Regions from separate parts of the Brevibacillus sp. FW301-21C12A genome, predicted to be linked through region 2. Evidence: riboswitches for the same ligand, from Rfam matches in the RefSeq annotation. Region 2 holds a riboswitch; each other region holds the start of a gene.
What was found. A riboswitch is a leader RNA that binds a small molecule or an ion and turns the genes downstream of it on or off. The one in region 2 is predicted to bind cyclic di-GMP.
Positions count from the first base shown of each region.

Region 1: linked by a shared signal. The riboswitch ahead of AC3WQH_RS09500 (methyl-accepting chemotaxis protein) and the one ahead of AC3WQH_RS07190 (GNAT family N-acetyltransferase) in region 2 are both predicted to bind cyclic di-GMP.
Region 3: linked by a shared signal. The riboswitch ahead of ggt (gamma-glutamyltransferase) and the one ahead of AC3WQH_RS07190 (GNAT family N-acetyltransferase) in region 2 are both predicted to bind cyclic di-GMP.
Region 4: linked by a shared signal. The riboswitch ahead of AC3WQH_RS05820 (methyl-accepting chemotaxis protein) and the one ahead of AC3WQH_RS07190 (GNAT family N-acetyltransferase) in region 2 are both predicted to bind cyclic di-GMP.

Region 1 is NZ_JBYTBG010000011.1:28,232-36,039, reverse strand. Features, by position in the region: gene AC3WQH_RS09510 (FAD-binding oxidoreductase) at 1-570, shown strand, start outside; gene AC3WQH_RS09505 (formate--tetrahydrofolate ligase) at 685-2,337, shown strand; cyclic di-GMP riboswitch class I at 2,552-2,651, shown strand; gene AC3WQH_RS09500 (methyl-accepting chemotaxis protein) at 2,725-4,698, shown strand; gene AC3WQH_RS09495 (transporter substrate-binding domain-containing protein) at 4,821-5,678, shown strand; gene cshA (degradosome RNA helicase CshA) at 5,988-7,499, shown strand.
Region 2 is NZ_JBYTBG010000007.1:106,280-114,087, reverse strand. Features, by position in the region: gene AC3WQH_RS07200 (sensor domain-containing diguanylate cyclase) at 438-2,039, opposite strand; gene AC3WQH_RS07195 (methyl-accepting chemotaxis protein) at 2,259-3,722, opposite strand; gene AC3WQH_RS07190 (GNAT family N-acetyltransferase) at 3,724-4,272, opposite strand; cyclic di-GMP riboswitch class I at 4,434-4,517, opposite strand; gene AC3WQH_RS07185 (hypothetical protein) at 4,801-4,983, shown strand; gene AC3WQH_RS07180 (TrmB family transcriptional regulator) at 5,117-5,926, shown strand; gene AC3WQH_RS07175 (AzlC family ABC transporter permease) at 6,052-6,726, shown strand; gene AC3WQH_RS07170 (AzlD domain-containing protein) at 6,717-7,049, shown strand; gene AC3WQH_RS07165 (DNA alkylation repair protein) at 7,106-7,808, shown strand, end outside.
Region 3 is NZ_JBYTBG010000005.1:32,199-40,006, reverse strand. Features, by position in the region: gene AC3WQH_RS05115 (alpha/beta fold hydrolase) at 55-348, opposite strand; gene AC3WQH_RS05110 (APC family permease) at 392-1,726, opposite strand; gene AC3WQH_RS05105 (glutamine--tRNA ligase/YqeY domain fusion protein) at 1,874-3,541, opposite strand; gene AC3WQH_RS05100 (SET domain-containing protein) at 3,626-4,243, opposite strand; cyclic di-GMP riboswitch class I at 4,466-4,554, shown strand; gene ggt (gamma-glutamyltransferase) at 4,740-6,458, shown strand; gene AC3WQH_RS05090 (methyl-accepting chemotaxis protein) at 6,578-7,808, shown strand, end outside.
Region 4 is NZ_JBYTBG010000006.1:15,651-23,458, reverse strand. Features, by position in the region: gene ilvB (biosynthetic-type acetolactate synthase large subunit) at 1-447, opposite strand, end outside; gene sat (sulfate adenylyltransferase) at 1,053-2,204, opposite strand; gene AC3WQH_RS05850 (phosphoadenylyl-sulfate reductase) at 2,228-2,929, opposite strand; gene AC3WQH_RS05845 (hypothetical protein) at 3,089-3,319, opposite strand; gene rplT (50S ribosomal protein L20) at 3,593-3,952, opposite strand; gene rpmI (50S ribosomal protein L35) at 4,044-4,241, opposite strand; gene infC (translation initiation factor IF-3) at 4,272-4,775, opposite strand; gene moaA (GTP 3',8-cyclase MoaA) at 5,038-6,051, opposite strand; cyclic di-GMP riboswitch class II at 6,349-6,432, shown strand; gene AC3WQH_RS05820 (methyl-accepting chemotaxis protein) at 6,569-7,808, shown strand, end outside.

The DNA of each region.
Region 1 (7,808 bases), on a different contig from region 2:
GAAAACCCGACGCTTTTTATCGAGTTTCACGGCAGCGAGCAGAGCTTGGCGCACGACATCGAGTTTGCCCAGACGATCGCGACCGAGCATGGCTGCACGCAGTTTTTGTTCGAGACCGATTCCAAGGCGCGGGCTGTGCTCTGGGATGCCCGCCACAATCTGGCCTACGCCTTCGTGCATAAGTCGCCAGGGAAAAAGATGATGGTGACAGACGTATGCGTGCCGTTTTCCGAACTGGCCGGAGCAGTGGTCGACGCCCGACAGGCTATTGACCGCTCGGGTCTGGACGGAGCCGTACTAGGGCATGTGGGCGACGGAAACTACCACGCGATTGTGATGATAGACGTCCATGATCCCGAGGAAATGGCGCGCGCCGAGGCGCTGAATGCGCATCTGGTAGAGTACGCGCTCGGCAGAGGCGGGACGTGCACCGGAGAGCACGGCGTCGGAGTCGGCAAGGTCAAATACCAGCGCAAGGAGCACGGAGCGGCGCTGGACGTGATGCGGTCGATGAAGCAAGTCCTCGATCCGAACGGCATTTTGAACCCGGGAAAAATATTCGACAAATAATGACAGCCTGCATTCTGAATGCGCAACAGAATGCAGGTTTTCTTTTTGCGAAAAGTGGAGCGCCGGAAAGGAGAACAAACTGCAATGTGGAATGTAGAAGATTGGTAAATAAACATTTCGCAAGGCAGGGAGGCAGGTATGAAGTCGATTGTTGAGATTGCCAAGGCAGCAGGTATCGATGAACAGGATCTGGAGCTTTACGGAAAGTATAAGGCAAAAATCTCTGATGAGCTGTGGGATAAAATAAAAGACCGACCTGATGGCAAGCTGATTCTCGTTACCGCGATGAATCCCAATCCGGCAGGAGCAGGCAAGACACTGACCACGATTGGTTTGTCGCAGTCGCTCAATCTGCTTGGAAAAAGGACGATTGCAGCGCTCCGCGAGCCATCCCTTGGCCCGTGCATGGGGATAAAAGGAGGGGCTACCGGAAGCGGCAAGGCGCAAATCCTCCCTGCGGATGAAATCAATCTGCATTTTACTGGCGACATTCACGCCATTACCGCGGCGCACAATTTGCTTGCGGCGATGATCGACAACCATATTTTCCACGGCAATCCGCGGGGCATCAATCCGAAAAAAATCGTCTGGAAACGGGCGATGGACATGAACGACCGCGCGCTCAGAAATATCGTGGTCGGGCTGGGAGACGGCAACGGCATGACGCGCGAAGACGGCTTCATGATTACGACCGCATCGGAAATCATGGCGATTTTGTGCCTGAGCGAGAACCTCGCCGACTTGCGCGAGCGGCTGAACCACATCATCATCGGCTACGATTTTGAAGACAAGCCAGTCCGGGCGGAAGAAATCAATGCGGTCGAGGCGATGTGCGTACTGCTCAAGGAAGCGATCAAGCCAAACCTCGTGCAAACGATTGAGGGCACGCCAGTCATCGTCCACGGCGGTCCGTTTGCGAATATCGCGCACGGATGCAGCAGCGTGATCGGCACGAAGACAGCCTTGAAGCTGGCCGACTACGTCGTAACGGAAGCGGGCTTCGGCGCTGACCTGGGCGCGGAGAAGTTTTTTGACATCAAGTGCAGAAAAGCCGGGCTGACGCCATCGGCAGCAGTCGTGGTCATTACCGTGAGTTCCTTGAAGTACAACGCCGGAATCAAAGTGCCGGATTTGGCCGAAGAAAACCTCGCCGCATTGGAAAAAGGCTTCGCCAACGTGCGTCGCCATCTGGAAAACTTGCAGAAGTTCGGCGTGCCGGCGGTTGTAGCGATCAACCATTTTGCCACTGATACACAAGCGGAGATCGACGCAGTCATGGCGCTGTGCCAGGAGGCAGGTGCCGAGGCGGCGCTGTCCAAGGCGTGGGCAGAAGGCGGAGAAGGCGCAATCGAACTGGCGGAAAAAGTGACGCGCGCGGCAGAGCGCCCTGGGCAATTCCGCTTTTTGTACGAAGAAGACCTCGGCGTGAAGGAAAAGATTGAGACGGTGGTCAAAGAAATTTACCGCGGCTCCGGGGTAGTCTTTTCGCCGCTGGCGACAAAAACGATCCAGAAGGTAGAGGAAATGGGGCTGTCCCATCTGCCTGTGTGCATGGCGAAGACGCCGTACTCCTTTACAGATCGGGCCGATCAGCTTGGCGCCCCTGTCGGTTTTACCATTCAGGTGAGCGAAGTGCGGATTTCGGCAGGAGCAGGCTTCATCGTCGCCTTGACCGGAAGCCTGGTGACGATGCCGGGACTCCCGAAGAAACCTGCGGCCGAATCGCTGTATGTGGATGAGCACGGCCACGTGGAAGGGCTGAGCTAAACGAAGAAGTCAAAAGTGGACGACAGGCTGACACCAACAACTAGGTGTCAGCCTTTTTGCGATTTTTTCGCAATTATTTCGTAGAAAGTAGTTTACTTGTCAAACAATTTGGGTAAAGATTTTGTGTGGAAAAAAATCCAATCCATTATTTTAAAGTTAACCCACATTTTTCCGATGTTGTGCTATAGTATTTTTATACAGATAAAACGACAAAAAATGACAAAGGCAAACCTGTTGAAAGGCAGGGACGCAAAGCCACGGGTCTAAGGCAAGCAGAGCGCATCTTCTGCTGCTACGATAGCCGGGTTGCCATGCCGTACACGTAAGAAGGCTGTCCGGGTGGCAGTCTTTTTTGTTGCCAAAAAAAGATAGGAGGTACAGCGTGAGATGGAATCCAGTTTGAAGAAAAAGCTAATCGTCGTCATGTGCCTGCTCTTGATTGTCAGCTTGGGTACGGTCTGCGGTGCCAGCTACTACAGCTCGTCGCAGTTGCTGTCGTCCAGCCTGGACAAAGAAGCGGAACTTACGGCCAGCAATCTTTCCATCAGAATCGACAGCTTTTTCCAAGAAAAAATCGGAATTGTTGAAACGATCGGAGAGATGATTTCCGCCGACAACAATTTCGACCATGACTTGAAGCTGATTCAGGAGGCGCAGAAGAAAAACCCCGAGTTTGAGACGTTTTTCTTTTCCTATGACCTGAGCGGCAAAAAAGTCATCAACTTCAAGGGCGAGGAGACGAACCCGTCTGATCGTCCGCATTTTCAGGAGGCAGGACGAGGCGAGGGGAAAATCATCGTTTCCGAGCCGGTCGTGTCGCAGCGGACAGGCAACTACATCGTGACGATCATCGTTCCGCTGATGAAGGACAATCGTCAATACGGCTATGTCGGTTCGACCATTCCGATCAACGAGATTCAGAAGACGGTTTCCGAGGAGAAGTTCGGACATAGTGGCTATGCCTTTTTGGTGAGCAAAAAAGGAACGTATATTTGGCATCCGAACAGCGAAGTCATTTTGAAGCAGTCGGTGCTCGACAGCAATATTCCTGAGTTGAAAACCGCCTTTGAAGCAACGGCACAAGGCGGTCGCGGAATCATTCAATACGAAGAGGGACAAGCGGCGCAATTCGCCTCCTACGCTTCGACCAGATTGAACTGGGGAGTGTTCATCACTGCTCCGGCCAAAGACCTGCACGCTCCGGTCAACGAACTGTCGATCAAGCTACTGGCTATTTCCTTGGTCGTTCTGGCGGTGGGCATCGTCTTCGTGTACTGGCTGTCGGTTCGTTTGGTTCGACCGATCCAGCGTCTGAACCAGGCCGTCAATGTCGTCGCCCAGGGCAATCTCACAGAGACGGTCACGGTGGCCGGAAAAGATGAGATCGCAGTGCTTTCCCGCGACTTCAACCAGACCGTCTCGCACTTGAAAGGCTTGATCGAAGGCGTGTCGCAATCGTCGGAGCAGGTGCTGCGCTTTACGCATGAAGTGTCGGCAGGAATTGAACACGCGACCGAAAACGTAAACCGGATCGGGACGTCAATCAACCAGATTGCCAGCGGGGCCGAGGCACAGGCTACCAGCTCCAAGGACGTCGCCTTGTCCATGAATGACATGGCGGCGGGGATTGTGAAAATTGCAGAGACATCCGCGCATGTGTCCGAAGCGGCGCGCGAGGCATCGGATCAGGCCGAGCAAGGCGCAGCAGTCGTCGAGCAGGCCGTCCGGCAAATGGGCAGCATCGGAGAGGGCACGACCAGAGCGGCTGAAGCCATTGAGCGCTTGAACAGCCGATCCAAGGAGATCGAAGGGATTCTCGATACGATCAGCCAGTTAACCTCGCAAATCAACCTGCTTGCGCTCAACGCGTCGATTGAGGCAGCGCGGGCTGGCGAGCACGGCCGCGGCTTTGCCGTCGTGGCGGGAGAAGTGAAAAATCTGGCGCATCAATCCGAGGAGTCGGCTGCGAAAATCGCGGCGCTGATCGGGGAAATCCAGCAGGATACCCGCCACGCGGTAGAAGTGATGAACACCGGCAATCGCGAGGCGCAGGAAGGCATTTCGATGATCGAAGAGGTGCGGGATATTTTCGCGCATATTTTGGAATCGTCGCGCAATGTTGCCGCCCATATTTTGGAGGTGTCGGCGGCATCGGAGGAAATGTCTGCAGGCTCTGAGCAGGTGAGCGCCTCGGTCGACGAAATGTACAACATTGCCAAGCTTGCCTCGGAAGACGCGCAGAAGGTCGTGGAGGCCACGGCCGAACAGTTGCAAGCCATTCAGGACATTGCCCGTTCGGTCGAGCAGTTGAACACGGTCACGGAGGAGTTGCAGCAGGGCGTAGGCAAGTTCACCTTGTAAGACCTTGTAAGGCTAAAGCCCGTCCCTGGTTAAAGGGGGGATGCCATGTAAGGGATGAGACAGCTCGAAACAGCAGATGGGCATGAGACAGACTGATCGACAATCGGGAGGAGAAGAAACTAATGAAAAAGTGGACAAAAAGAATGATGGCGAGCGCACTCGCTGCAACGATGCTGATGACTGGAACCGGAGCGTTTGCTGCTACTACAGGCGCGCAAACCGGGCAGACCGCAGCAGTGGAAGCGATCAAAAAACAGGAAAACAAACAGTTTGAGTCCCGCCTCGACGAGATTATCGCACGGGGATACATTCTCGTGGGCACACCGGGCGACTACAAGCCGTTCACATATTTGAACCCGAAAACGAACGAATTTGAAGGCTACGACATCGACGCGATGAAAGAGTTTGCGAAAAGCCTTGGAGTAGAAGCGCGCTTCGTGCAAACCTCCTGGCCGACGCTGATGGACGATCTGCTGGCGAACAAATTTGACATCGCGGTCGGCGGCGTGACCCGCAACACCGATCGCCAGAAAAAAGCGCACATGGGCGATCCGTACATCGAGTTCGGAAAAGCTCCGCTGATTCGCGTGCAGGACAAGGACAAGTACAAAAGCCTGGAAGACATCAATAAAAAAGAAGTGCGCATCGGCGTGAATCCGGGCGGTACCAACGAACAGTTCGTGCGCGACCATTTTAAAAACGCTACCGTTACTGTCGTGCAAAACAACCTGGACATCCCTGGCCTTGTCGCCAACGGCACATACGATGTGATGATTACCGACACGATCGAAGCCATGGTGTATTCCAAAGCCGATTCCCGCCTGTACGCGGCTCTGACGGACAAGCCGTTTACCCGCAGCGAAAAAGCGTACATGATTCCGCGCGGCGACTTTATTTTCGCCAGCTATCTCGATGTCTGGATGGACGAAATGAAGCTGCAAGGGAAATTCGACGAGCTGTTCCATAAATGGGTAAAATAATCGCGGTGCCGGGTATGAAAGCGCGATGACGGAAGAAAGCAGTCCTGTCTGGATGATCCGGGCAGGGCTGCTTTTGTTTTTGCAGTTAACGGAGGTATGTTTCTGCGCCAATCTGTTGAGACTAGAGGAAAATGGGCACAAATGCCGTTTGCAATTTTACAGGATGCATGGTACGATTACAGCTATGTTCTTTGTGGGGTGCTTATGTACAATCGGAGATAAAAGGGCATGTTCCGGCTGTAAGGAATAGTGCCCTTTTTTAGTGAGGATTTTATAGAAGAAGGTAAAGTAAAAGGAGACTGACGTTCATTGACTACATTTTATGATTTTGGTTTGCATCATTCTGTTGTAAGAGCGCTTGGCAATATGGGATTCGAAGAGGCGACTGCGATTCAGGAGCAAACCGTTCCTGTTGCTCTGCAAGGCCGGGACTTGATCGGACAGGCGCAAACAGGTACAGGGAAAACGGCTGCATTCGGGATTCCGCTGGTGGAACGCCTCGATGAAAACAACGGCAACATTCAAGGGGTTGTCCTGACGCCGACTCGCGAGCTGGCTGTGCAGGTAGCAGAAGAAATCAACAAGATCGCCCAGTTCAAAAACATTTCCGCGCTGCCGATCTACGGCGGTCAAGACATTACCCGCCAGATCAAGGCGCTGAAAAAGCGTCCGCAAATCATCGTGGCAACGCCGGGCCGTTTTATGGACCATATGCGCAGAAGAACCATCCGCCTCGACGCGATCGAGATCGTCGTCCTGGACGAAGCGGATGAAATGCTGAACATGGGCTTCATTGATGACATCAAGGAAATTTTGCAAGAAGTGCCTGACAACCGTCAAACGTTGCTGTTCTCTGCGACTATGCCGAGAGCGATTCAGGAAATCGCGCAGCAGTTCATGACAGAGCCGGCACTGATTTCCGTCAAGCCGAAGGAAGTCACCGTTCCAAACATCGAACAGCAATATATGGAAGTTGCCGAAAAGCAAAAATTCGACGTGCTCTGCCGCTTGCTCGATATTCACTCGCCTGAGCTGGCGATTATTTTCGGGCGCACCAAGCGTCGTGTAGATGAGCTGTCGGAAGCGCTGACCAAGCGCGGCTACGGCGCTGAAGGAATCCACGGCGATTTGAACCAGGCAAAACGCGACAGCGTGCTGCGCAAGTTCAAGGAAGGCACGATCGAGGTGCTGGTGGCGACAGACGTTGCTGCCCGCGGTCTGGATATCAGCGGCGTAACGCACGTATTCAACTTCGACATTCCGCAAGACTCCGAGAGCTACGTTCACCGCATCGGCCGTACGGGCCGTGCCGGGAAAACAGGTCTGGCGATCACGTTTGTCACTTCCCGCGAAATCGACCATCTGCGTCTGATCGAGCGCGCGACAAACCGCCGCATGGAGCGTCGTTCGGTGCCGACGATGGCAGAAGCGTTGGAAGGCCAGCAGCGTTTGACCGTGGAGAAAATTTTGGAGGCGTCCGGCCGCGAAGACTTGAGCGCCTACAAAACATTGGCGGAGCAATTGCTGGAGGATATTGATTCTGTGACGCTCGTGTCTGCTGCCCTCAAGCTGCTGACCAAAGAGCCGGATATGACTCCGGTTCGCCTGACCGAAGAAGCGCCTCTGCGCGTAGGCAAGAAAAAGACGTTCCCGAAAGGAAAAGGCGGATACGGCTCTGGCTCCGGCTTCGGCGGCAAACGCCCACCTCGCCCGCGCAGCGGCGAGTTCCGTCCTCGCAGTGGCGATTCCCGCCCGCGCGGCGGCGAGTCCCGCTCCCGCAGCGGCGAGTCCGCAGGAAGACCATATAACAAACAGCGCTAAGCGCTACCGATAAGGAAAAGCCGATGCAATGGTGATTGCGTCGGCTTTTTTTGCATGCAAGAAAGAAATAGAGAATGAGGGATATTTTGGTAAAAATTCCTCTTGAATTTAAAGCCAATCATTGTCAAAATGGATTCCAGTCAGAATGACTAATAATCGTATAAGGTGGCAGAATCTCCATGGAAAACAGGCATGTCATAGCGTAAATTCTGATACTGATACCTGCGGTAGTTTCCGTTTACTTTTGGTTTAATCCCAAGAGTTTAATACCCCCGGGATATCAATTGGCCGTTGATGGTTACGTCATTT
Region 2 (7,808 bases):
GGGCAGTACATCAAAGGCGGCATACTAGAAGGCAAAACTGCATTCGCCAACGCCTTCCTCGATCGCTTTGGACGATTCGAATTTGTTGGTTACGAACTTTGTGCAAGGGACGCTATCTGTTTTCGATGCCGAAAAATTAAGCCAAATACGGCAAGTGCCGGTCGGGGAGTGGCCTACCCAAGTGTTTGTTGTGCCAAAATCGAGTGCGAACGAATAAGGAAGCAAGCCCTGATTTTGGCGTGATTTTGCGAAAGGCAGGAGGCTGAGTGTGAAGGCAGGAGGGCAGGAACACATACAGGCGGGAAAGCATAAAGCCACGAACACACGAACTCATGCCCACCCAACCAACAATTAAGCACCTCCCCAACACCCCCCGAAAGAAAGAACGACTGCACCCCCAACAGATGCAGTCGCCCTTTTCTCGCACAAAACTTTATTCAACAACCTTTCTCATTCGCAATTACGACCTTGTTCCTCCCAGACTCTTTCGCCTGGTACAAAGCCTGATCGGCCAGTTCGATGAGCTGTGTAGCGGAATCTCCGTGGAGCGGGCTGCTGACGATGCCGACCGATACGGTGATGGGCTGGCCCGTCGGATTTGTGCTGCTTTCCATCTGCGTTCGGATTTTTTCCGCGACGGACAAGGCTTCTGTGCTGGAAGCGCTGCGGAGCAGGGCGATGAATTCTTCGCCGCCGAAACGGCCGCAAATGTCGCTTTTTCGCACACAGCTTTTCATGATTTCCGCAAACTGCTTCAAGACTTCATCGCCGACCGGATGGCCGAAGGTGTCGTTGACGTGCTTGAAGTGATCGATGTCCAGCAGGAGGATGGAAAAGTTCTTTTTCTCTTTCGTCCACGTTTGCAAAATCTCTTCGACGGAACGGCGGTTCGCAAGCCCTGTGAGCACGTCGGTGGTTGCTTCGTGGGTCAAGCGGTCGGTCTTTTCTTTGATTTTTTTGGCCGCTGTCCGGAATGCTTTGGTCAATAAATCGGCCTCCCGGTTCCAATGGTGCTTGTCCGGGGGCAGCTCGACTCTTTCCGAGCCCATTTTGCTCATCAGATCGGCTAGGTGGACAAAAGGTCTGGCCAGCTTGTGGGCGAGCTGAATCACAATCAGAAGCAGGAACAGAGACGGAGGCAGCAAGTAGAGCAGCATCATTCGCACCTGGCTGTGCAGCTCGTTGTAAACGAGTTCCATCGGCGAAGTGACGATGACTCCCCAGCCGTTTGCCGGAACTTGCGCATACCCGGCCAGCAGGTGATCGCCGTTGATGCTCAACATCTGGTCGTAGCCGTTGTTGCCCGCGAGCAGCTTTCGTACGACGGGATTGGACTGGATGTTCTGGCCGATCTGCTGTTTGTCCGGATGGAACAGCAACTGTCCATTCGAGCCGACAATCGAATAAGACGAGCCGCTCGTATCTATCTCCGGGTTGCCGATAATCATGTTCAAAATGTTGTGATCCTGCAAATAGATCGTTCCCCCGACGAATCCGCGATACTGTCCGTCCTTGTCAAAGATCGGTTCGCTCATAAACAGCAGGAGGCGCTTGTACTTTTTGGAAATGTAGGGCGATGAGATGTAAGGCTTTTTCAATGCCAGTGCGTATTGCGCTTCCCTGGTCGTAAGCTTCTGTCCGACAGTGCCGAGCGATGGCGGGGACACACTGCGAACCGTTCCGGTTTCATCTACGACAGTAAGCGAGTTGAAGTAGTTGCCGCTTTTGCGAAGAATCTCCAGATGTTCGATGGCTTCTTGTTGCGTCCGTGAGGGATGGTCGATTAAAACGGTGGCGGAATAGCGCAGGCTGCTGCGCATGGATAGGAACAGGGAGTCGATCATTTGGCTCATTTTGCTTGCGCTCGAATAGTTAAGAGTGAGAGTCGTATCAATCAGCGACTTCTTTTTCGATTGATACGAGGCTACGAGAAGAATCGTCAGCGTCAACAGAATGGACAAGGAAACAAGACCCGTCAAAAGGGTAGTCAAACCAATCTTTTTCCCCTGGCTCGTTGGAAAACGATGAAAAACAGGCATATGGCTTAGGCCTCTCTTTGCGTTGGATCGATTCACGATGGAAGAGAACTGTAAAAATTCCATGTGTATTATAAGCGATACAGGCGGGACATGCTATGTAGAAAAATGAATTTTATAAAAAAATCTCGCCGATTCCACAATTATCCAGACATGCACGCAAAAAAACCGCCCTCTACAAAAGAGAGGGCAGTTGCATAAAAATCCAGCCAGCTTTGCTGCTTACGTATTCAAACCGCGAATTTGTTGCTCGATCTTTTCGAAGCCACCGGATACTTTGACGATTTCCTCTTTTTGCTCGGAGACGAGCACGAGGACTTCTTCGAGGCTTTCCTTGTTTTTGTCGGTGATGTCTGCGTTGACCTCGACTTTGGCGTTGACTTCCTGAATCATGCTGTGGACGTGGACGATGAACTCTTGCAGATTTTTCGTTTTCTCGGCGAAGTTGTGCATGTAGTTGTCCACGTTCGTAAACATTTCCTGAACCTCCATGATCCCTTCGCTGTTTTTCTCAAACGACAGTTGGGACTCGGAGATCATGTCGGAGACGAGCTTCATTTTTTCGCGAATCGTCATCAACAAGGTAGAGATTGATTCGGAGGACAGCTTGGAAGATTCGGCCAGCTTGCGCACCTCGTCCGCTACGACGGCAAAGCCGCGACCATGCTCGCCTGCACGGGAAGCCTCGATGGTCGCATTGAGCGCCAGCAGGTTGGTCTGTGCCGAAATTTCCGAAATCGTTTGGATGATTTTTTCAATGGATTCCGTTTCTTTGTTCAGCTCTTGGATCAGCTTGTTCGTGCCTTGAATGTCCTTGATAAAGCGCTCGAAGTCGTTGCCGATGTTGCTGATGCGCTTGCCGCTTTCATTGGTCGCTTCTTTGGTCGATTCTACGTATTCGTGCATTTCGGTCACGGAGCGGGTCATGTCCTCTACCTGGAGGTTGGTCGTGCCCATCTCGCGGCGCAACTCGTTGGTGTTGTCGGTCTGGATCGAGAAGGAGCGCATGATCTCCTGAAGGGCAGCCACTGTCTCCACCGCGCGGACGTTGACGCCATCTGTAACCTTGTTCAAATTCTCCTGATATTCCTGGACGGAGTTGAGCGATTCGTTGATCTGGTCCAAAATGCGCTGCAGCGACTCTTTGGAGGCGATCGCTTGCTGCTTTTGCTCCTCGCTTTCCCGCTGCAGCTTGTTGTTGAAAACTGCGTGCATCATGCTTGTCGCCGATACGAAGCAGAAGGCCAGCAAGTAGTACATCAAATGAACAGGATCGGACGTGTAGAAAATCGCTTCGCCGTTCGTCAGGAAATAGTAGGTGACGATCCCCATGGCTGCGATGATGGTCAAGATGTTAATCAGTTTGTCCTGATAAATGCCCATGACCGCGACGAAGAACATGATCGTCATGATGTTGACCAGCCAAGGATCGAGTCCCACGATGACGAACATGAAAATGCCGATGACAGCGAAGTTGAAAAACTTCATGAAGGGAGCCATCTTGTCCCGCCAGGCTGGCCGGTTGGAAAGGTAGGCAAAAGGTGCGAGCACCCCGTACAAAATCCCCAGCACGGTTAAAACGAAGGAGAACGGAACCCCCATGATGAGGTTCACGATCTGGACGATGGTAATGATGCTCGCAAAAACAATGACCACCCAGTTATTTCTTCTTTGTAAGAGTTCCATGTCAGCTAACCTCAACTTTTATTTGTTTGCAAAGCTCTTGATACCAGGCAAATTCGGGCTTGTCCTTGTTCAAATAGGCTTCTTGCAGGTGGAAGACGGTCGGAATGGCATTCGCCCCTTTGTAGAAGACCATCTCTTTCACTTGCGTCGCTCTGACGTTGTATTTACGGTTAATCAACTGAAAAAAAGCCGGATCTGCCAAACCGACTGCATGCGTATATCCGTGTTTTTCTGCATAATCGATCATGAGGGCAACTCCCCATCGTCCCAGCTTTCCGCGGAACTTGGGCAAGACAGCGAAACTGTCCACTTCGACAACTTTCATATCGCTCGTCAAAACATCCTGAAACAAATTTTGCAGATAAGCAGAAGATTTTTCATGTGGTGTAAATTCAAAAGTCCCGCCTGGTTCGTCCTCATCCGACAACAAAAGATAGACGTCGGAACCATCTTTGGCGTATTCCATCTCGAAGCCCATTGAGGTCCAGACACTTTCCTTGATTTGATGGAAAAGTGCCAAAGATTGTGCTGAATCAACCAGTTTGTACATAATACTCCACTCCATTTTTCTCTCTCTTTGTTTTTTCATGTACAAGTCTAGTGTTGATCGATAAAATGGCGCCTCCTTTCTTCCATGTGAGCATAAAAAAGGCCATTCCCCATGCGGAAACAGCCCAAAGTCACCATCATCTTCCTGCTATGCTCATGATGTATGGCAACCCGGCTGTCATGGTCAAAGACTTTAGACCCGTGGTTTTGCGTCGCCACCTTTCGATGACTTTGCCTTTGTCATTCATTTGCGAAAAATGTATAGAAGTGTCGAATTATGCAAAATATAATCCAAGAGAAACAAACTTGTCAAGTTTTGGTAGGGTAAAGTAACCGATTGTTCATAAATAGTCGGCTCCAAATTGGTAGTTTGGACAGAGAAAGATGCGAGGAAAAACAGAGAAAAGATAGGAACATAGTCAGGTTGTGCCGGGACTTTTGCCAATGGCCGACTCAGCTACTCGCGCCTGATGCGTAACAAAAATTTACCATCCGTCCGATAACTAGAAAGAACAGGAGGGATGCGAAAATGAGTCAGGCCAAAACGATTGAGTTTCACTTTTCCGGTGGCGAGCTGGTTAAGATCGAGACAACCGAGCCGGAAGAAATCATCCAAATGGTCGCCAACCAAAAGGATGGGTGGCTGCAATACGATGACATCGTGATTAATGTAAGAAACGTTTCTTACATTAAAGTGCGCGATCTCGCTTAGGCTGCTTGCTTGCCAAAAAGGCCCTCGTTCACGGAGGGTTTTTTTTATTTTCGCTTGTGCCGGGAAAAGCACATTGACAAAGGAACGAACCTGAACCTATAGTGAGTATAAAACTAACTACTAAGAGGTCGGGATGGAAGACATATACAAGGAATTGCAAAAGCTCGGATTTTCCCAGTACGAGTGCAAGGCTTACATCAGTCTGCTCAAGCACTCTCCGATCACCGGATACGAAATCAGCAAACGCTCTGGCGTGCCGCGCTCCATGATTTACGAAGTCGTGGGCAAGCTCGTTGACAAAGGGGCTGTTTACACCGTGCCTTCCGAGCCTGTCACGTATGCGCCGCTGCCAGCAAGAGAGCTGGTCCGCAGGCTGCGCGGGCAGTTCGAAGCGTCCTTCGACTATTTGGAAAAAAACTTGTCGGCCTTAGAGTCCGAGCAAGAGATCGACGTCATTCGGCGAATTAGCGGTGACGAGCTGGTGCTCATGGAAATGAGGCAAATGATCGAGCAGGCTGGCGAGGAAGTGTGGCTGTCGATCTGGGAGCCTCAGGTGCCTTTTATCCAGGAGGCGGTGGACAGACGAACCGAAGAAGGGATTTCCGTCTTTACCGTTTTGTTTGGACAGCAAGAGACGCGCGTAGGGACGACGTATCACCATGACTATATGGCGCCTGATGTGGCCGAGGAACGGATGGGCGGGCATCTTACAATCGTCGCGCGTGATCTGGAGGAAGTGCTGATCGCCAACTTCACGCCAAATACGGCTGCCTGGGCGGTCAAGACGAAGGATCCGGCGCTCGTTCTGGTCGCTGTCGAGTACATTCGCCACGATATTATGTTTGCGGAAGTGACAAAGGTGCTCGGCCCGGATAAGGTCGAAGCGCTCTGGCGCAGCAAGCCGGACTTGTACCAGGTGGTCACCGGGAAGAGATTCAAGTAAGCGGAGCGAAGCAGGAGGCAAGCGCGCAAGCCGGAGTGAAATAAAGAGAGAGTGAGGGAGAAGCAGTGGGGCGAGAACAACTGCAAGTAGAAGCATTGTCGAACGCGGGTGAGCAGGGAAGCTTCATGCAGGGGGTCAAGGATTGCATTCCAACCTTGCTCGGGTATTTGAGCATCGGGTTTGCGGCAGGTGTGCTGGAAAAGACCGCTGGGCTGAGCATCATGGAAATTGCCTTGATGAGCATTTTGCTGTACGCAGGCTCGGCGCAGTTTATTGCTGCGGGCATGATTGCCGCAGGAAGCTCGGCGATGGGAATTATCATTACGATTTTGTTTGTGAATTTGCGGCATATTTTGCTAAGCGCGGCTCTGTCGCCCTACTTCCGCCATCTGACGGCGTTTCGGAACATGCTCGTCGGTTCGCTTCTGACAGACGAGACGTTCGGGGTTGCGATCAACGAGGCGGCGAAGCGCAAGCAGATCGACGAAAAATGGATGCACGGTTTGAATGTGACGGCTTACCTGAACTGGATTGCGGCCAATTTGGCGGGAGCCTATTTCGGACAGTGGATCGCCAATCCCGAGCAGTTGGGCCTTGATTTCGCTCTGCCGGCGATGTTTATCGGCTTGCTGGTGCTGGCGATGATGAGCCGCAAGCAAATCCGGCTCGATATCGTCGTCGCCATCAGCGCAGTCGTCATTGCTGTAGGCGTGTCTGTCTTGTATCCGGGCAACCTTGGCGTCATCGTAGCTACGCTGTGCGCATCGACAATCGGGATGGTGATCGAAAGATGGAAGTGAGATGGGATATCTTCCTCATTATTGTAGGCAGTGCGCTGGTCACGTTTTTGCCGCGGGTGCTGCCCTTGATGGTGCTGTCGCGCATGGAGCTTCCCGCGTGGGGCGTCCGCTGGCTGCATTACGTGCCGATCGCGGTCATGGCTGCACTGGTCGGGCAGGAGCTGTTTTTGCAGGAGGGAAAGTTGTCGCTACTAGCCAATGTCGAACTATTGGCGGCGATTCCGACGTTTCTGGTTGCGATCGTGACCCGCAGCCTGCTGGGCACGGTTGTCGTCGGGATGGTTTCGATCATGATCTTGCGCTACCTTTTCCCGCTCTTGTAGCAGGGAGAAAGCAGCCGGGAAATGGGTAAACTAGGAAAAAAGGGAGGCGGACGCGAATGACCGTGGAAGAAGTCATGCAACAGTTGGAAGCGTTGGGCACGGAGCAGACGAAGAAGACGTTCATGCGCCATGGCGCCAGGGAGCCGTTTTTTGGCGTGCGAATCGGCGACATGAAAAAGCTGGTGAAGGCAGTCAAGCGCGATCAAAAGCTGGTGCAAGCGTTGTACGAGACGGGCAATCACGACGCGATGTATTTGGCGGGCCTGGCGATCGACCCGCAGACGGTGACGAAGGAACAACTGCAAAGCTGGGTCAGGCAGGCGTACTGGTACATGCTGGCCGAGTACACGGTTGCGGGTGTTGCCGCCGAAAGCTCGTTCGCCCTGGAGCTGGCACGGGAGTGGATCGAAGCGGAGGAGGAGATGATTGCAGCTTGCGGCTGGAGCACGTACGCCAACTACTTGTCGATCACGCCTGACGAGCAGCTCGACCTGGCGGAAATCAGCGCCTTGCTTGCGCGGGTGAAGCAGACGATCCATCAGGAAAGAAACCGGGTACGCTATGTCATGAACCAGTTTGTCATCGCGGTTGGCGCGTCTGTCACGGAACTGCATGCGGAAGCGGTGCAGACAGCGGAAGCGATCGGAAAAGTCCAGGTGGATGTAGGCCAGACGGCGTGCAAGGTCCCGTTGGCGACGGAGTCTATCAAAAAAATCGAAGAGCGCGGCAAGATCGGCCAAAAAAGAAAGACGTGCATCT
Region 3 (7,808 bases), on a different contig from region 2:
AAGCCATTGGTCAAGACAAAAAGGGACAAGCAGCGCGCGCTTGTCCCTTTCCCTTTAGCTATGCAAAAATTCATCGATGGCCTTCACCGTCTCCTGTGGATGAGTCACCATCAGCAAATGAAGCGAATCCGGTATCGTCCTCACTTTTGCCTGCGGTACGGCATGCTGATAACGGACAGCGGCTTCCCGGCAAAAGGTCCGCTGCGCTTCATCAGGCAGCTTCGTTTCATCGGCGAGCAGCAACAGCACAGGGGCATCCGCTCTGCCTGTTACGCTGTATTCCAGCTCCCCTCCCGCGATCGGGATGCGGCTTGTCCGCACTACACTCGCTCCGGTTCCCCTCTTCATTTTGCCCGCGCTCCTTTCATCCCCGCTTTCGTCTGTGAAGCTGCTACTCATCGAATTTCACCAGCTCCAGCCTGGCTCCCTTGATTTTGACCAAATAAAACAAATAAACAAGGCCGACAAACGTCCACAACAGTCCGAGCATCATCGACTTGATATCAAGACTGATCCATAAAAACGCGATAAAAGCGGTCCCGATCAGCGGCGCCAGCAGATAGCCCCACCAATCGGCCATGCGCCTTTCCTGCTTGAGCCTGAGATAGTAGGCGATGACACTCAGGTTGACAAAGCTGAAGGCGATCAGCGCCCCGAAGTTGATGAACGACGTCGCGGTCAACAGGTCCAGGTAGAGCGCGGACAGCATCAGCGTCCCGACCAAAAGGACGTTGAGCAAAGGCGTTTTCAGCTTCGGATGCACATAGCCAAACCATTTTCGCGGCAAATAGCCGTCCCGCCCCATCGCGTACAAAAGCCGCGTGACGCTGGTCACCGACACAAGCCCGGAGGCGAGCGTAGAAGACAGCGCTGCCGCCAAAAACAGTAGCTGAAACACGGAGCCGCCGATAAACAGCGCGATTTCCGCGGAGGCCGCTTCGGGGTCAGACAATACAGAAACATCAGGAAACAACGATTGCATAAAGTACGAAGCGGTAATGAACAGCGCTCCCCCTGCCAGCGCGACCAGCAAAATCCCCCGGGGAATCGTCTTTTTGGCCTCGACCGTTTCCTCGGTCAGCGTGGTCACGGCATCGAAGCCCAAAAAGGAAAAGCAAAGAATCGAGGCGCCCGACAGTAACGCGACTACGGACAGATCGGGCGAGAAGAACGGCTGGATGTTGAATACGTGCCCAAGCCCCTCTCCCTGAACCAGACTGCGAATGGACAACCCCGCGAACAAAATGACAAAGGCGATTTGAAACAGCACGAGAAACGAGTTGACAGAAGCCGTCACGGTGACCCGGAACACATTCAATAATGTAATCAGTGCGATAAATCCGATAATCCACCACCTGGTCGGCACCTCGGGGAAGACGGACGATAAATACACCCCTGTCAGCAGGGCGTTAATCATGGGCAAAAACAAATAATCGAGCAGCGACGCCCATCCGACCAAAAATCCCGCATACGGATGGATCGTTTGCTGCGTGTACGTGTACGCGGTCCCTGCCGACGGGAACGCGCGGACCATTTTCCCGTAGCTCGCGGCGGTAAACAGGATGGCGAGCAGCGTCACTGCGTAGGCAGCAGGAACGTGTCCACCGGTTTCCTCGGCTACAATGCCAAAAGTGTCAAAGACGGCCATCGGAGCCATGTACCCCAGGCCAATTACGACGATATGCCACAGCTTCAAGCTGCGTGTAAGCTCTGCTCCCCCATTCACTGCCTGTCCTCCTTCTCTGGTGCAACACGAATAATTATACACGCGAATGAGAAAAGTTCCACGCCTTGCCTGATGAAAAAACGCTGTTGCACACGGTTTTCCCATGCCGCAACAGCGTTTTTGTGTTTGTCACAGCCTGCGCCTGTACTACGCTTTTGGCAGTTCGAACGAGCTTTTCAGCGAAACGATCCGGTTAAAGACCAGCTTGTCCGGCGTCGTATGCTTCGGATCGACGTTGAAGTATCCGTGGCGGAAAAACTGGTATTTGTCCTGCGCCTTCGTGTCTTTCATGTTCGGCTCGACGAATCCGTTCAACACTTCCAGCGAGTTCGGGTTGATGTTGTCCAGGAAGCTTCCTTCCGTGTCCTCATCGTCGAGAATCAGCGGCTCGTACAAACGGAACTCGGCAGGTACTGCCTGGCTCGCATCTACCCAGTGGATGGTCCCTTTTACCTTGCGTCCTGTAAACCCGCTTCCGCTCTTCGTCTCCGGGTCGTAGGTGCAGTGCAGCTCGATGACATTGCCATCCGCGTCCTTCACCACGTCGTTGCATTTGATGAAGTAGGCGTGCTTGAGACGGACTTCATTTCCCGGGAACAGGCGGAAATACTTGCTTGGCGGGTTTTCCATGAAGTCGTCCTGCTCGATGTAGATTTCGCGGGAGAACGGAATTTGACGATTGCCCATCTCCGGATTTTCCGGGTTGATTTCCGCTTCGAGCATCTCGACCTGGCCTTCCGGATAGTTCGTGATGACGACTTTCAGCGGATTCAAAACAGCCATCGTGCGCGGTGCTTTCAGCTTCAAGTCCTCGCGGATGAAATGCTCCAGCATTTTCGCGTCGACTGTACTATTGCTGCGCGCTACCCCGACTTCACGGGCAAACGTGCGAATCGCTTCCGGCGTAAAGCCGCGACGGCGGAAGCCTGCAATGGTCGGCATGCGCGGATCGTCCCAGCCATCGACGACGTTTTCGTCTACGAGCTGTTTCAGCTTGCGCTTGCTCATGACCGTGTTGGTCAGGTTCAGGCGGGCAAACTCGTACTGGCGCGGAACGTGCTCCATCTCGCACTCGCTGATGACCCAGTCGTACAGCGGACGATGGTCTTCAAATTCGAGCGAGCAGAGCGAGTGGGTCACGCCTTCAATCGCATCCTCCAGCGGGTGCGCGTAGTCGTACATCGGGTAAATGCACCATTTGTCTCCCGTGTTGTGGTGGGTCGTATGGGAAATGCGGTACAAAACCGGATCGCGCATGTTGATGTTCGGGGAGGACATGTCGATTTTGGCACGCAGCACTTTTTCCCCGTCCTTGAACTCTCCGTTGCGCATGCGCTCGAACAGGTCGAGGTTTTCCTCCACAGAACGGTTGCGGTACGGACTGTCTACGCCCGGCTCCGTCAACGTTCCGCGCAGCTTGCGCATCTCTTCGGCAGACAGATCGTCCACGTAGGCTTTGCCTTTTTGAATCAACAGCACCGCACGCTTGTACATCTCTTCAAAGTAATCCGATGCAAAAAACAGCCCGTCCCATTCAAAGCCAAGCCATTTGACGTCTGTTTTGATCGCTTCCACGTACTCAGTGTCTTCTTTCACCGGATTGGTATCGTCAAAACGGAGGTGAGCCTTGCCATTAAATTCGCTTGCCAGTTCAAAATTCAGGCAGATGGCTTTTGCATGTCCAATATGAAGATACCCGTTCGGCTCCGGCGGAAAGCGGGTAATGACTTCCTTGACCTTGCCTGCTTGCAGGTCGTCAATCACGATATTGCGGATAAAATTGGATGACGCTACCTTGTTTTCCAATGAAATCAACCTTTCACTTCACCTTTACATTCCATAATACTGATTCTCTTCCCAGAGTTCAACAAAATCGGGCCGTTGTCCGGCCCGCTGCGTCTACCACTCCTGCTCTTTTGGCCATCGCGATTGCGGCTGGCAGTACAGCGAAATGATCGAGTCGAGCGACCGCTGCTGTTCGGTAATGCCGCGAATGGTTTGCAAATGCTTAGGTCTTACGAGGTGGAGCAGCGGCTGTTCAACCTGATTGAACCGCTCGAAGGCGGCGGCTGCGATCTCATCCCATTGGCGATAGTAGCGCAGCAAGTCGTCAGGCATCACCCTTGAACGGCTCGTGCCCGGCTCCGGCAAACAGTCAAACGGTTCATCCAGGTTCAGCGTTCCGTAATCATCGGTCAGTTCCTCGCCCGGCAAAATGTCCCGCGCCGCCAGTTCCAGATCGTACATCGTCGCCACACAGGTCGCATGGAAGCTGTGGTTGACAAACCGGGCCTTATCCCAGCACAAGATGTATTTGCCGAACTGATTTTTGAACGAATATTTTTGCACGTCCTGTTTTCTTAATGGATCCAGTTTTTCCACAAATGCCGGGTCTAATACCTGATCGAGATCATCCTGGACCCAGACAATCGTGCCTTTGGGAATGAGCTTTGTCGCAAACACACCGTACCCGATCTCGTCGTTGATATAGCGAAGCTCTGTATCGGGATGCATCATGGTCGTTGTTTCACTCCTTGGCAAATGTGCCTTTTTATCATCATAAGCAGTTCGGCCAACAGAGGTGTGTGAATGTCGGTGAAAAACGCGTATTTCCCTGATGCTTCCTTTTTTCTAGATAAAAAGAAATTTCCTTATTTACCCCAATCGACAAATCGTCTATATTATTGACAAACAGGTTTAGGAAATTTTACCTGCAACATTTGCATTAATTTTTCATTGATATCGAAACGGCAAACCCGGGGAAATCCGGCGACGCAAAGCTAGAGGGGCTACCTCCGCACGAGCGGGCATGCCAGCCAGCTACCGAAATATTGATGTAGGACAAGACCAATGATCCTATATCATTGGTCTTTTTTTGCGCACTCATTGTCTGTTTTTGTCCATTTTTGTAGGTATGAGGAATTTTCTGTCTGTCCCGGTCAAGGAGGTGAGGCTGCGAAAAGCTGTCGGATTGTTGGAACCTTTTCACCAAAATACAAGGAGGCTTCATGAGATGTCACTTTGGAAAAAACTTTCTGCCGTCGCATTGACCGCCGCTATCGGCCTGACAACATTCGCTCCGGTCCAAGCTGCCAATCGTCCAACATCAATGTCGCCAAATGCCATGGTCACAACACCTCACTATCTGGCTACAGCCGCAGCCCTGAAAACGTTGGAAGACGGCGGAAACGCAGTAGACGCCGCGATTACCGCCGCCTCTACCCTCGCCGTCGTCTATCCGCACTACACGACCATTGGCGGGGATAACTTCTGGCTCATTTACAACGCCAAAACAAAAGAGCTGAAAGCATTGAACGGCAGCGGACGAGCTGGCGAAAAGGCAACCATCGAATACTACAAAAGCAAAGGCTACGACAAAATTCCTTCCCGCGGCTATGAGTCTGCCAACACGGTTCCCGGCGTTGTTTCCGGCTGGTGGGAAGCCTACAACTACGCGCACAAAAGCATGGGCAACAGCAAGCTGCCTTGGCACAAGCTGCTGGAGCCTGCGATCGGGTACGCCGAAAACGGCTATCCCGTCTCGCCCAACCAGGTTTACTGGACCAAGTACGCAACAGACCCGACTGACAACGAGCTGAAAAATCTCCAGCGCTTCGAGGGCTTCCGCAAAACGTTCCTGAAGCCGAACGGAGAGCCGTATGCCGCAGGCGAAATTCTCAAGCAAAAGGACCTTGCCAAAACGTTGCGAATCATTGCCCAAAAAGGCGCCGACGGATTTTACAAAGGCGAAGTCGCGCAAAAAATCGTCGCCGACCTGCAAAAAAACGGCGGGCTGCTCACGCTGAAAGACTTCGAGAAGCATACCTCCACCTGGGCGGAGCCGATTACGGTAGACTATCGCGGCTACAAGGCGTACAACGTGCCGCCCAACTCCCAGGGCATGGCCTCGCTCTCGATTTTGAACGTGCTGAACAACTTTGACCTCAAGAGCATGGGCGAAGGTACGCCGGATTACTACCACACGATCGTCGAAGCGACCAAACAAGCTTTTGCCGACCGTGACAAATGGCTGACTGACCCGGCATTCGTGGATATTCCTGTGGACGAGCTGTTGTCCAAGCAGCACGGAAAAGAACTGGCAGCGCGCATTGACATGAAGCAAGCGGCAAAAGCGGTCGAGCCGCTCGATCCAAAAGGCGATACTACGTGGTTTGGCGTCGTGGACAAGGACGGCAATGCCGTGTCGATCATCCAGAGCCACTACTTTGACTGGGGCTCCGGCATCGTCGCGAAAGACACGGGCGTCCTGTTGCAAAACCGCGGCAGCTACTTCTCTCTGGACCCGAAACACATCAATCACCTGGAACCGGGCAAACGCACCTTCCACACGATCAACCCGGCGATGCTCTTTAAAGGAGACAAGCCTTACCTGCTCTACGGAACACAAGGCGGCGAAGGCCAGCCGCAAACGCAGGCGGCGCTCGTCACGCGCATCGTCGACTTCGGCTTCAGCGTGCAGGACGCGATTGAAGCGCCAAGATGGCTGCACGGCCGCAACTGGGGCTCTGCCTCCAACAACCTGAAAGTCGAAAGCCGGATTCCGCAGGACGTTCTGGACGAGCTGGTGAAGCGCGGCCATCCGGTCGAAAAGCTGGAAGCAGCCTACACCGATGCGATGGGCCAGTCCGGCGCGATCTTGATTGATCCGCAAACGAATGTGAAGTTTGGCGGCGCTGACCCTCGCGGGGAAGGCGCGGCAATGGGATATTAATCGCTCGTCAGGCTGCTGAGTCTTCTCGGCAGTCTGACTGTGCATTTCTTTCGGGCAGGCAGCGTTCTACGCAAGACAGAAAGAAATTGCCAAGCACGAATTTAGGAGTGGAAAAGCCTATGTTTTTGTTCAAAAAGCTGAGGAACAAAATGATTCTCTGGTTTCTCACCGTTGCAGTCATTCCTCTGGCCGTCGTTTCGCTGTTTATTACGAACAGCTTTTCATCCATCCTGATCGACAAGCAAAAAGCGTCGTATGTCGACCTGACCTCCAGTACCGCGATGGCGATGGATCAATATTTGGACCGGCGCATGACCGAAATTCAGGTGTTGGCCCGCACCTCTGATATTCAATCGGCTGACGCGGCGGCGAAAAACGAGTTCATCCGCAAGTTTACCGAAGAAATGAAGCTGTACGACGGCAATACGTTTATCGGCAGCGACGGAAAAGTATCCGCCGATACGTTCCCGAAAAGCGTCGGGATCGACCTTGGCGAGCGGCAATTTTTCAAGGACGGCATGCAGGGCAAACCGAGCTACTCCGATGTCCTGGTCGCCAAAACAACGGGCAACCGTTCGATCATCGTCGCTGCTCCCGTCACCGGCAAAAACAAGGAGGCGCTCGGCGTCCTGACCGGGCTTGTCAACGTGGACGAGTTCGCCGCGACGTTTCTGGCCAATCTGAACGTCGGCAGCGACGGTTACCCGATTCTGGTGGACAACAAGCACCAGATTCAATACCACCCCAACCAGGAGCTGATCGGAAAGCCGCTTGCGGAATCGGCTCTGCCCCAGCCTTTGGTCGACATTTTGCAAGCGGACAAAGCCGAGAAAGGCTCCTACAGCTACTCCGACCAAGGCAAGGAATACGTCGTCACATACTCGCCGATTTCGAAAACGAACTTTGGCCTGTACTTGCACATTCCGGTCGAATCTATCACGGCCGCCGTTTCTTCCGTCAGCAACAACGTCATGCTGATCGTTTTTGGCGTAGTTGCTGTAGTCATCGCCATCGCGTATGCGATCTCGCGCCAGATCACCCGTCCGATTGTGGATGTGGCCTCTGTGGCGAACCGCATTTCCGAAGGCGAACTCACCGTGCAGCCTCTGCGAATCCGCTCGCAGGATGAGGTCGGACAGCTATCCCAGTCGGTAAACACAATGGTGCACAACTTGCGCACGATCATTCAACAGGTCAACGACACAGCTACCGATCTCGCCTCTTCCGCAGAAGAGCTGTCGGTGAATGCGGAACATACCAGCAAGGCGACGGAACAAATTGCGATTACGATTCAGGAAGTGGCCTACGGCGCGGAAAAACAGGTGAGGAGCGTAGAAGACAGCGTGCACG
Region 4 (7,808 bases), on a different contig from region 2:
GAAGTAGCTGTGCTTCGTAATCGGGATGGTGATTCCGGTAATGTTCGCTTCCTGGAACGCGTCGGTTCCGATCAGCGACTGGGCTACGTTTCCGGTGATGCACACCAGCGGAACCGAGTCCATCTGGGCTGTCGCAATTCCGGTTACGAGGTTGGTCGCCCCCGGACCGGAAGTGGCGATGCATACGCCCGGTTTGCCAGTAGCGCGGGCGTATCCGTCTGCTGCGTGGATCGCGCCCTGCTCATGGCGAGTCAGGATGTGCTTGAAGTAGCTCCCGTACAAGGAATCGTAGATCGGGAGCACCGCTCCGCCTGGGTAGCCGAAAATGTATTCGACTTCCTCCAGGATCAGACAGCGCAGAAGCGTTTCTGCTCCTGTCACTTCCTCCCCGAACTGAATCGGTGGAATGCCGTTCTTTTTCTGCAATTCGGCCATTTCAACACTCATTTTCCTCTCCTCCTCCCACTTCTTAAAGCAGCTATAAAAAATACCTATGGACACATAGAAAAACCCTTTCGCCCCGACACGGTTCGGTTTCCATGTCTTTTGGGGCGAAAGGGTTCGCGGTACCACCCAACTTTATCGGCGCCTCGCGGTCAGCCGATCTCAGCCAGTCACAGCAAATGCGGACTGTAACACGCTAACGGGTGTCAGTCGGTTTTCCCTACTTTTTGCACGAGGCAAATTTCAGCAAAACAGCTCAGAGGTGAGCAATGCAGCGTACCCTATGCCCGTTCTCAGCAACCAGGGCTCTCTGTAAAAGGGGAGACGCGCACCATCCTCGTCATAGCCTGCTATTATAACAATATTTCTAATATTGTTGTTGTCAGAAAATAAAGTGTTACGTCTGATTATAGCTAGGCACTTTGGGGGTGTCAACGAAAACAAAAAGATTTTACTATACTTTCGTCCGAACGAATGCTCAGTAGAAAATGCCGGAACGGCGCGGTTTTTGCGTGAAAGCGGATACATTTTCTTTCGGCTTGTCCCCTTTCTCGGGCAAGGAAACGGACCGGCAATGCCCGCCCTTCCCTTTTGTTCGTAAACTTGTTTTACAGATTGTCGCGAAGTCCCTCGATCAAAATTTGCGCCACCTCGGGACGGGTAAATTCCGGCGGCGGGGTCTGGCCGCTGCGCAAAAGCGCGCGCACTTTTGTCCCGGACAGCGTCAGATGCTCGCTTGCAGCGTGTGGGCACGTCTTGGCCGTCGCCATTCCTTGGCAGGCTGTGCAATAAAAGCTGTGCTCATAAAACAGCAACTGGATGCCCAGCTCCTCTGGCGCAAATGCAGAGAAGATGTGCTGCGCGTCGTATGTCCCGTAGTAATCGCCCACGCCCGCGTGATCGCGGCCTACGATGAAGTGCGTGCAGCCGTAGTTTTTGCGGACGAGCGCGTGGAATACCGCTTCTCTCGGACCTGCGTAGCGCATCGCCGCCGGGAAGGCCGCGAGCAGCACGCGCTCTTTCGGGTAGTAGTTTTCCAGCAGGGCGAGGTAGCTTTTCATCCGCACTTGCGCGGGGATGTCATCTGACTTGGTTTCCCCCATCAGCGGGTTGAGAAAAAGCCCGTCGACGATTTCCATTGCCGCCTTTTGGATATATTCGTGCGCCCGGTGGACGGGATTGCGCGTCTGGAAGCCGACGACGCTCTTCCAGCCGTTTTGGGAAAAAAGCTCTCTCGTCTCGCGCGGCGTCAAATAATATTCGGCAAACCGCTCGGGCTGCGGCCGCTTGAGCACATGCACCGGACCGCCCACGTACAGCCCCGGTTTTTCCATCAGCTTTTTCACTCCCGGATGCGCCCGGTCCGCTGTCCGAAACACTTGTCTTGCCTCCCGGGCTTTATCGGGCTGGTAGAGGCTTTGCACCTGGAGTATGGCGTAGTCTTCGCCATCTTCGCCGCGCAGCCATACCGCATCCCCCGGCTCGATGTCCGCGTGCTCGGCCGCATCGACTGCCAGCGTCACGGGCAGCGGCCAAACCGTCCCGTCTGCGAGCCGCATCCGCTCCACGACGGAATGGTAGTCGTCCTCGCAAAGAAAGCCTGTCAGCGGGGAAAAGGCGCCAATGGCGAGGCAGTCTATGTCAGACAACGTCCATTGATCGACCACGATTGCTTTTTTGCCAGCGGCTCTGGTTATCGCTTCCGGCTGACTTTCCAGCCGTTCAATCAGCGTCCCACCGTGTGGCGAGATCGTATGCATAGCGTGTCCTCCCTTTTGTTCCCTTACTTGTGCAGGCCGCATTCGGTCTTGTCAAAGCCGGCCCAGCGGCCCGCGCGCGGGTCCTGCCCTGACTGGACAGGCCGGGTGCAAACACTGCAGCCAATACTTGGATAATTGCGGTCGTGCAAAGGGTTGTAGGGGACATCGTTCGCGTGTATATATGCCCACACCTGGTCCATCGTCCAGTCCGCGAGCGGGTTGAACTTCACCAGCTTGAATTTATCGTCCCATTCCACTTTTTTCGCATTGGCGCGGGTAGGCGCCTGATCGCGGCGAATGCCGGTAATCCAGGCGTCGTAGCCGGACAGCACCCGTGTCAAAGGCTCTACTTTGCGGATTTGGCAGCACAGATTCGGGTCTGTCTCCCACAATTTGTCTCCGTGGCTCTTCTCCTGCTCAGCCAGAGTCATCTGGGGCAGCACCTGGATAAATTTCGTCTGGTACCGCTCCTCCAGCTTGTCGCGCGTCTCGTACGTCTCGGGAAAATGTTTGTTCGTATCGAGATAAAAAACAGGTATCGTCGGGGCCAGTTTGTGCAGCATGTCGATCAGCACGACATCCTCGGCACCGAAGCTTGAGGCGAGGACGAGGTTGCCTGCGAAGTGTTCCACCGCCAGAACAAGCACATCCTGCGGGGATTTGGCTTCCATCCGGTACGCCCACACTTGCAGCTCTTCGTCCGCCATCCTCTGGCGATTGTTCATCAGCGAAACTCCTTTCCTGCTAGGATTCCCCCACCATCATATGTCGGGAGGCAGGAAGTGGCGATTCGTCCTGCTGACAAAACTGCCGCGACGGCACCGAAAGAATCGAAAAGAGCGACCAGACCTGTAGCCCGATCGCTCCTCGCGGATTGCTCCCTCTTATTTTTTGTCAGAGTCACTGTTTGCTGCCGGGAAAATAAACGAACTGCCTGTCGGAATCGTGTTGAGATTCGCCTGGTCTACATTTTGTGCCGCCGGTGCTCCTGTGATGAAGACGACGGGTGCTACGTAGGCATCATCCTTTTCTTTGGCGAACGCTCCCGGAACGAACAGCGCCGAACAGATCACCGCAGTTGCACCCATCATTACCATCCACTTTTGTTTTTTCATCTCTACTCTCTCCTATCCAATGTTTTCCTTTGACGCTTTTTATTGTACGGCAGGGAGCCATCCTCTCGACACGGACGGGAGATTGTTTTTTGCTCCAACCTGAGACGGAGCCGCCTCTACGCCCGTTGTCCATTTTCTTTAAAAAAACGATGGCGTTTCCTTGCTGCCCTTGCGCTTTTCGGATGTTCATTCATAGGGGAGAGCCTCTCCGACAAGCAAAAAAAGCCGACCTTCCCCACCAGGAAAGATCGGCTTTGCTTTTTGCGTATGTGCTTACGCGTTCAGTTTGCCTTTTGCAACTGCTGCCAGTTCGTTGAACGCAGCTTTGTCGTTCACAGCCAGGTCAGCCAGCATTTTGCGGTTCACTTCGATGCCAGCCACTTTCAGGCCGTGCATCAGACGGCTGTAGGACAGACCGTTCAGGCGAGCTTGCGCGTTGATACGGGTGATCCACAGTTTGCGGAAGTCGCGTTTCTTTTGACGACGGTCGCGGTATGCATAAAGCAGGGATTTCATTACTTGCGCATTAGCGGATTTAAACAGGCGATGTTTGGAACCGAAGTATCCTTTCGCCAGCTTCAGGATTTTCTTATGACGACGGCGTGTAACAATGCCACCTTTTACTCTTGGCATACTAAACTCCTCCTGGTCTTTCCAGCATGGCGGCCTACTGCTAGGCGCTTAGGGAGCTCATGCTGCGTAATGTGTGTAATGATGCGAAAACTTACAGGTAAGTGAGCATTTGCTCCATGCGTTTTTGATCGCCTTTGGAAACGAGTGCAGCTTTGCGCAGGTGGCGCTTTTGCTTAGTCGTTTTGTTGGCGAACATGTGGTTACCAAATGCGCGGTCGCGCTTCAATTGGCCGCTTCCAGTCTTTTTGAAACGTTTTGCAGCAGCCTTGTTGGTTTTCATTTTAGGCATCTGAAAAGTCCTCCTGTCTAAACTACTATCTTACTTTTCCGCTTTCGGAGCCAGAATCATAATCATGCTGCGGCCCTCGATCTTCGGTTTACGCTCAGGCGTAGCGAGATCTTCACACTGAGCAGCTACACGCTCCATAACGCCAAGCCCGATTTCGGAGTGGGTGATTTCACGTCCACGGAAACGGATCGTACACTTCACCTTGTGGTGATCCTCCAAGAACTTGCGGACGTTGCGAAGCTTGGTTTGAAAATCGTGTTCTTCGATGTTAGAAGAAAAACGCACTTCTTTCAGCTCGATGATCTTCTGGTTTTTCCGTGCTTCTTTCTCCTTTTTCGCCTGCTCGTACTTGAACTTTCCGTAGTCCATGATACGGCATACAGGCGGTTTGGCTGTCGGAGCAACGTTTACCAGATCCAGTTCGGCTTCCTGGGCAATGCGCAACGCTTCCCTGAAGGGTACGACTCCCAATTGGCTCCCGTCAGCGCCGATCAAACGGACTTCACGGGCACGGATCGCTTCGTTGATTAACATTTGATCCTTGCTAATACTTGCCACCTCCGTCAATTTCGAGAAGGAACAAAAATGTGCGAACGCATCTGCGCCCGCACATATCTCACCTAAGCAATTTCATCAGATCCAAGGATCTTTGCATAAGAGTTACCTGTCAACAGTCGTGTCGGACGTCGACCCAGGTGAGAAGCTGGGCGCCTCTGCTTGTTCTCGAAGTATGAAGTGTTTATACACGCAACTTATAATACAAGGTAGAGTTGTCTTTGTCAAGGCTTATCGCTTTTTATCCTCCGATGTGGGACATTTCCACCTTCGGACGCTTTTGCAGCCCCGGCGTTTCGTCCAGCCGTTCTTCCGAATAGCGCTCGTCGCGCTTTTCCCAGATCGCGCGAATCTGCTCCTGGATTTCTTCGTCGCTTCGCCCGCTGCGCAGCGGCTCGCGCAAGTCATAGCCGGCGGAGGCGAACAGGCAGTTGTACATTTTCCCCTCTGCCGACAGCCGCGCCCGCGTACAGGTAGAGCAAAAGGCTTGTGTCACCGACGAGATCAGCCCAATCTCCTGATCGCTCCCCTCGTAGCGGTAGCGCGAAGCGACCTCGCCGAAGTAGTTCGCCTCGACCGGGACGAGCGGCATTTCTGCGTCGATCATCCGGACGATTTCGCTGGAAGGCACGACCTGATCGAGCTTCCAGCCGTTGCTGTTGCCTACGTCCATGAACTCAATGAAGCGCAGCGTATGGCCTTGCTCGCGGAAATAACGGGCCATCGGCAAAATGTCCTGGTCGTTGACACCGCGCTGGACGACCATGTTGATTTTCACCCCGAGTCCCGCTTCCGCCGCCGCGCGAATCCCGTCGAGCACGGCATCCACCGGATAGCCTCTGCCGTTTAACATGCCAAACCGCTCGTTGTCCAGGCTGTCGAGGCTGACGGTGACGCGATCAAGCCCGGCTTCCTTCAAAGCCTGGGCATGGCGGGCGAGCAGCGAGCCATTGGTCGTCATGGCGATATCGTGAACGTCCTCTATTTTTCGAATCATTCGTATTAATTCAGGCAAATCCCTGCGCACGAGCGGTTCTCCGCCCGTAATCCGGATTTTCCGCACGCCGAGCGCTGTGAATATTTGGGTCAAGCGGGTAATTTCTTCAAATGACAGCAGTTTGTGCTGCGGCAAAAATTCAAACTCCGGCCCGAAAATTTCAGCCGGCATACAGTACCGGCAACGAAAATTGCATTTGTCTGTCACGGAAATGCGCAGATCACGGAGAGGACGCTTTCGTGTGTCACGTACTTGCATCTGCTCTAGCACTGGTGGTCACCCTCCTTTTCCTGGCTGAGCCTGGCATGCCACTCTATCTCCAGTTTGTCTCGTATTGATGTCCAACATGCGATTCCGGCTTTTTATTAGCGTACCATATTCCGCCTGCGAACGGCTCCTGTTCCTGCACTTTTCGCTGTTGCAAAAGCGGTCGCAAGCCGATGAAAATCGGAAAAATGACCCGGTGCACGCCAATGTGCAAACCGTTTTTTTGACTATTCCCTTTTGTATAAACATAGGATAATATGACTATATATTATGCTCTATATATTCCCCTTCAATAAGGAAAGCGAAGATCAGCCGTTTGTATGTGGGCACTTGAATGGCTGGGAGCGAGTAGTGCAACCGACCCTATTTTCGTTGTAGGGTCGGTTTATTTTATCCCAGAACAAAGGCCTTGTCCACTGCTCAGAAACGGCAAGCTGCAGCAATGGCAATCGCCCCCTCTTTCTCAATTTTTGAGTAAATCAATAAAATGTAAAATTCGGAGGTCTGCATGCAATTTTTTGCAAAGAAAGCAAAGCCATGGAATGAGTATGTGAAAGCTTCCCACGCAACTGACATTACCGAAGTGGGCGAACGCGTGAAAGAGCGCCTGTCTTTTTTGGGCGTGGATCAGGATACATTGGCGCACGTCAAAGAGGCTGCTACCACGCTTTACCCCTTTAAAGCAGAGATCGTATCCAAGTTTTACCAGTCGATCACTAACGTTCCCCACCTCCAGAAGATCATCCTCGACAACTCCAGCCTGGAGCGGTTGAAAAAAACTTTGGAGGTCCACCTGGAGCAGTTTCTCACAGCAGAAGTCAACCATGAGTACGTGAAAACGAGAATTGTCATCGGGCAAGTTCACAGCCGCATTCATCTGACAGCCGATCATTTTATTTCTGCACACCATCTGCTGATTCAGATCATGACCACGATTTTGATGGAAAAATGGAGCAATCAGCCGCATCAGATGATGAAAATGGTCACCGCTGTGCAAAAATTGGCAGCATTCGATCAGCAACTGATTGTGGAAGTGTATATGGAAGAGACGTTCAAATCGTTTTTGTTCGGCATCTCCGGCATGCTCAACCATATGACCCAGCTCGACACGACGAAGCAGCTTATCTCGGGAATGGACGAGCAGATCGAGGAAAGCCACAGCGTCACCGCCGCAACGGAAGAAATGAGCGCCTCGATTCAGGAAGTCGCCAACCACGCGGTCAAAGTCGCAGAAGGGACAGACGAAGCGGTGCAATCCGCTGAACAGAGCAAACAGATCATCAATGCCGCTCTCGGCGACATCCGCCAGGTGGGCCACGTCTTTGTCGAGGTCATGAGCAGGGTAAACCAGCTCAATCAGGAGATTCATCAGACACAGGACGTCATCCGCATCATTCGGGAAATCGCCGAGCAGACCAACCTGCTCGCGCTGAACGCCAGTATCGAGGCCGCCCGGGCCGGAGAGCAAGGGCGCGGCTTTGCGGTCGTAGCCACTGAGGTGCGCAAGCTGGCCGAGCATACAAAAGAACAGATCAACCGGATCACAGACAACATGGAGTCGCTGCAACAAGTTTCGAAGCGAGTGACGGAGCAGATGGACAGCACGAGCAAGCTGGTGGAGCGCAGCGTCGGGGAAGCCCAGTTCGCCGATGTCGCCCTGAACAAGATTGTGTCCACCATGCAGGAAATCAGCCAATCCACCTCGCAAATTGCCGCCATGACCGAGGAACAGGCTTCTTCTGTCACGG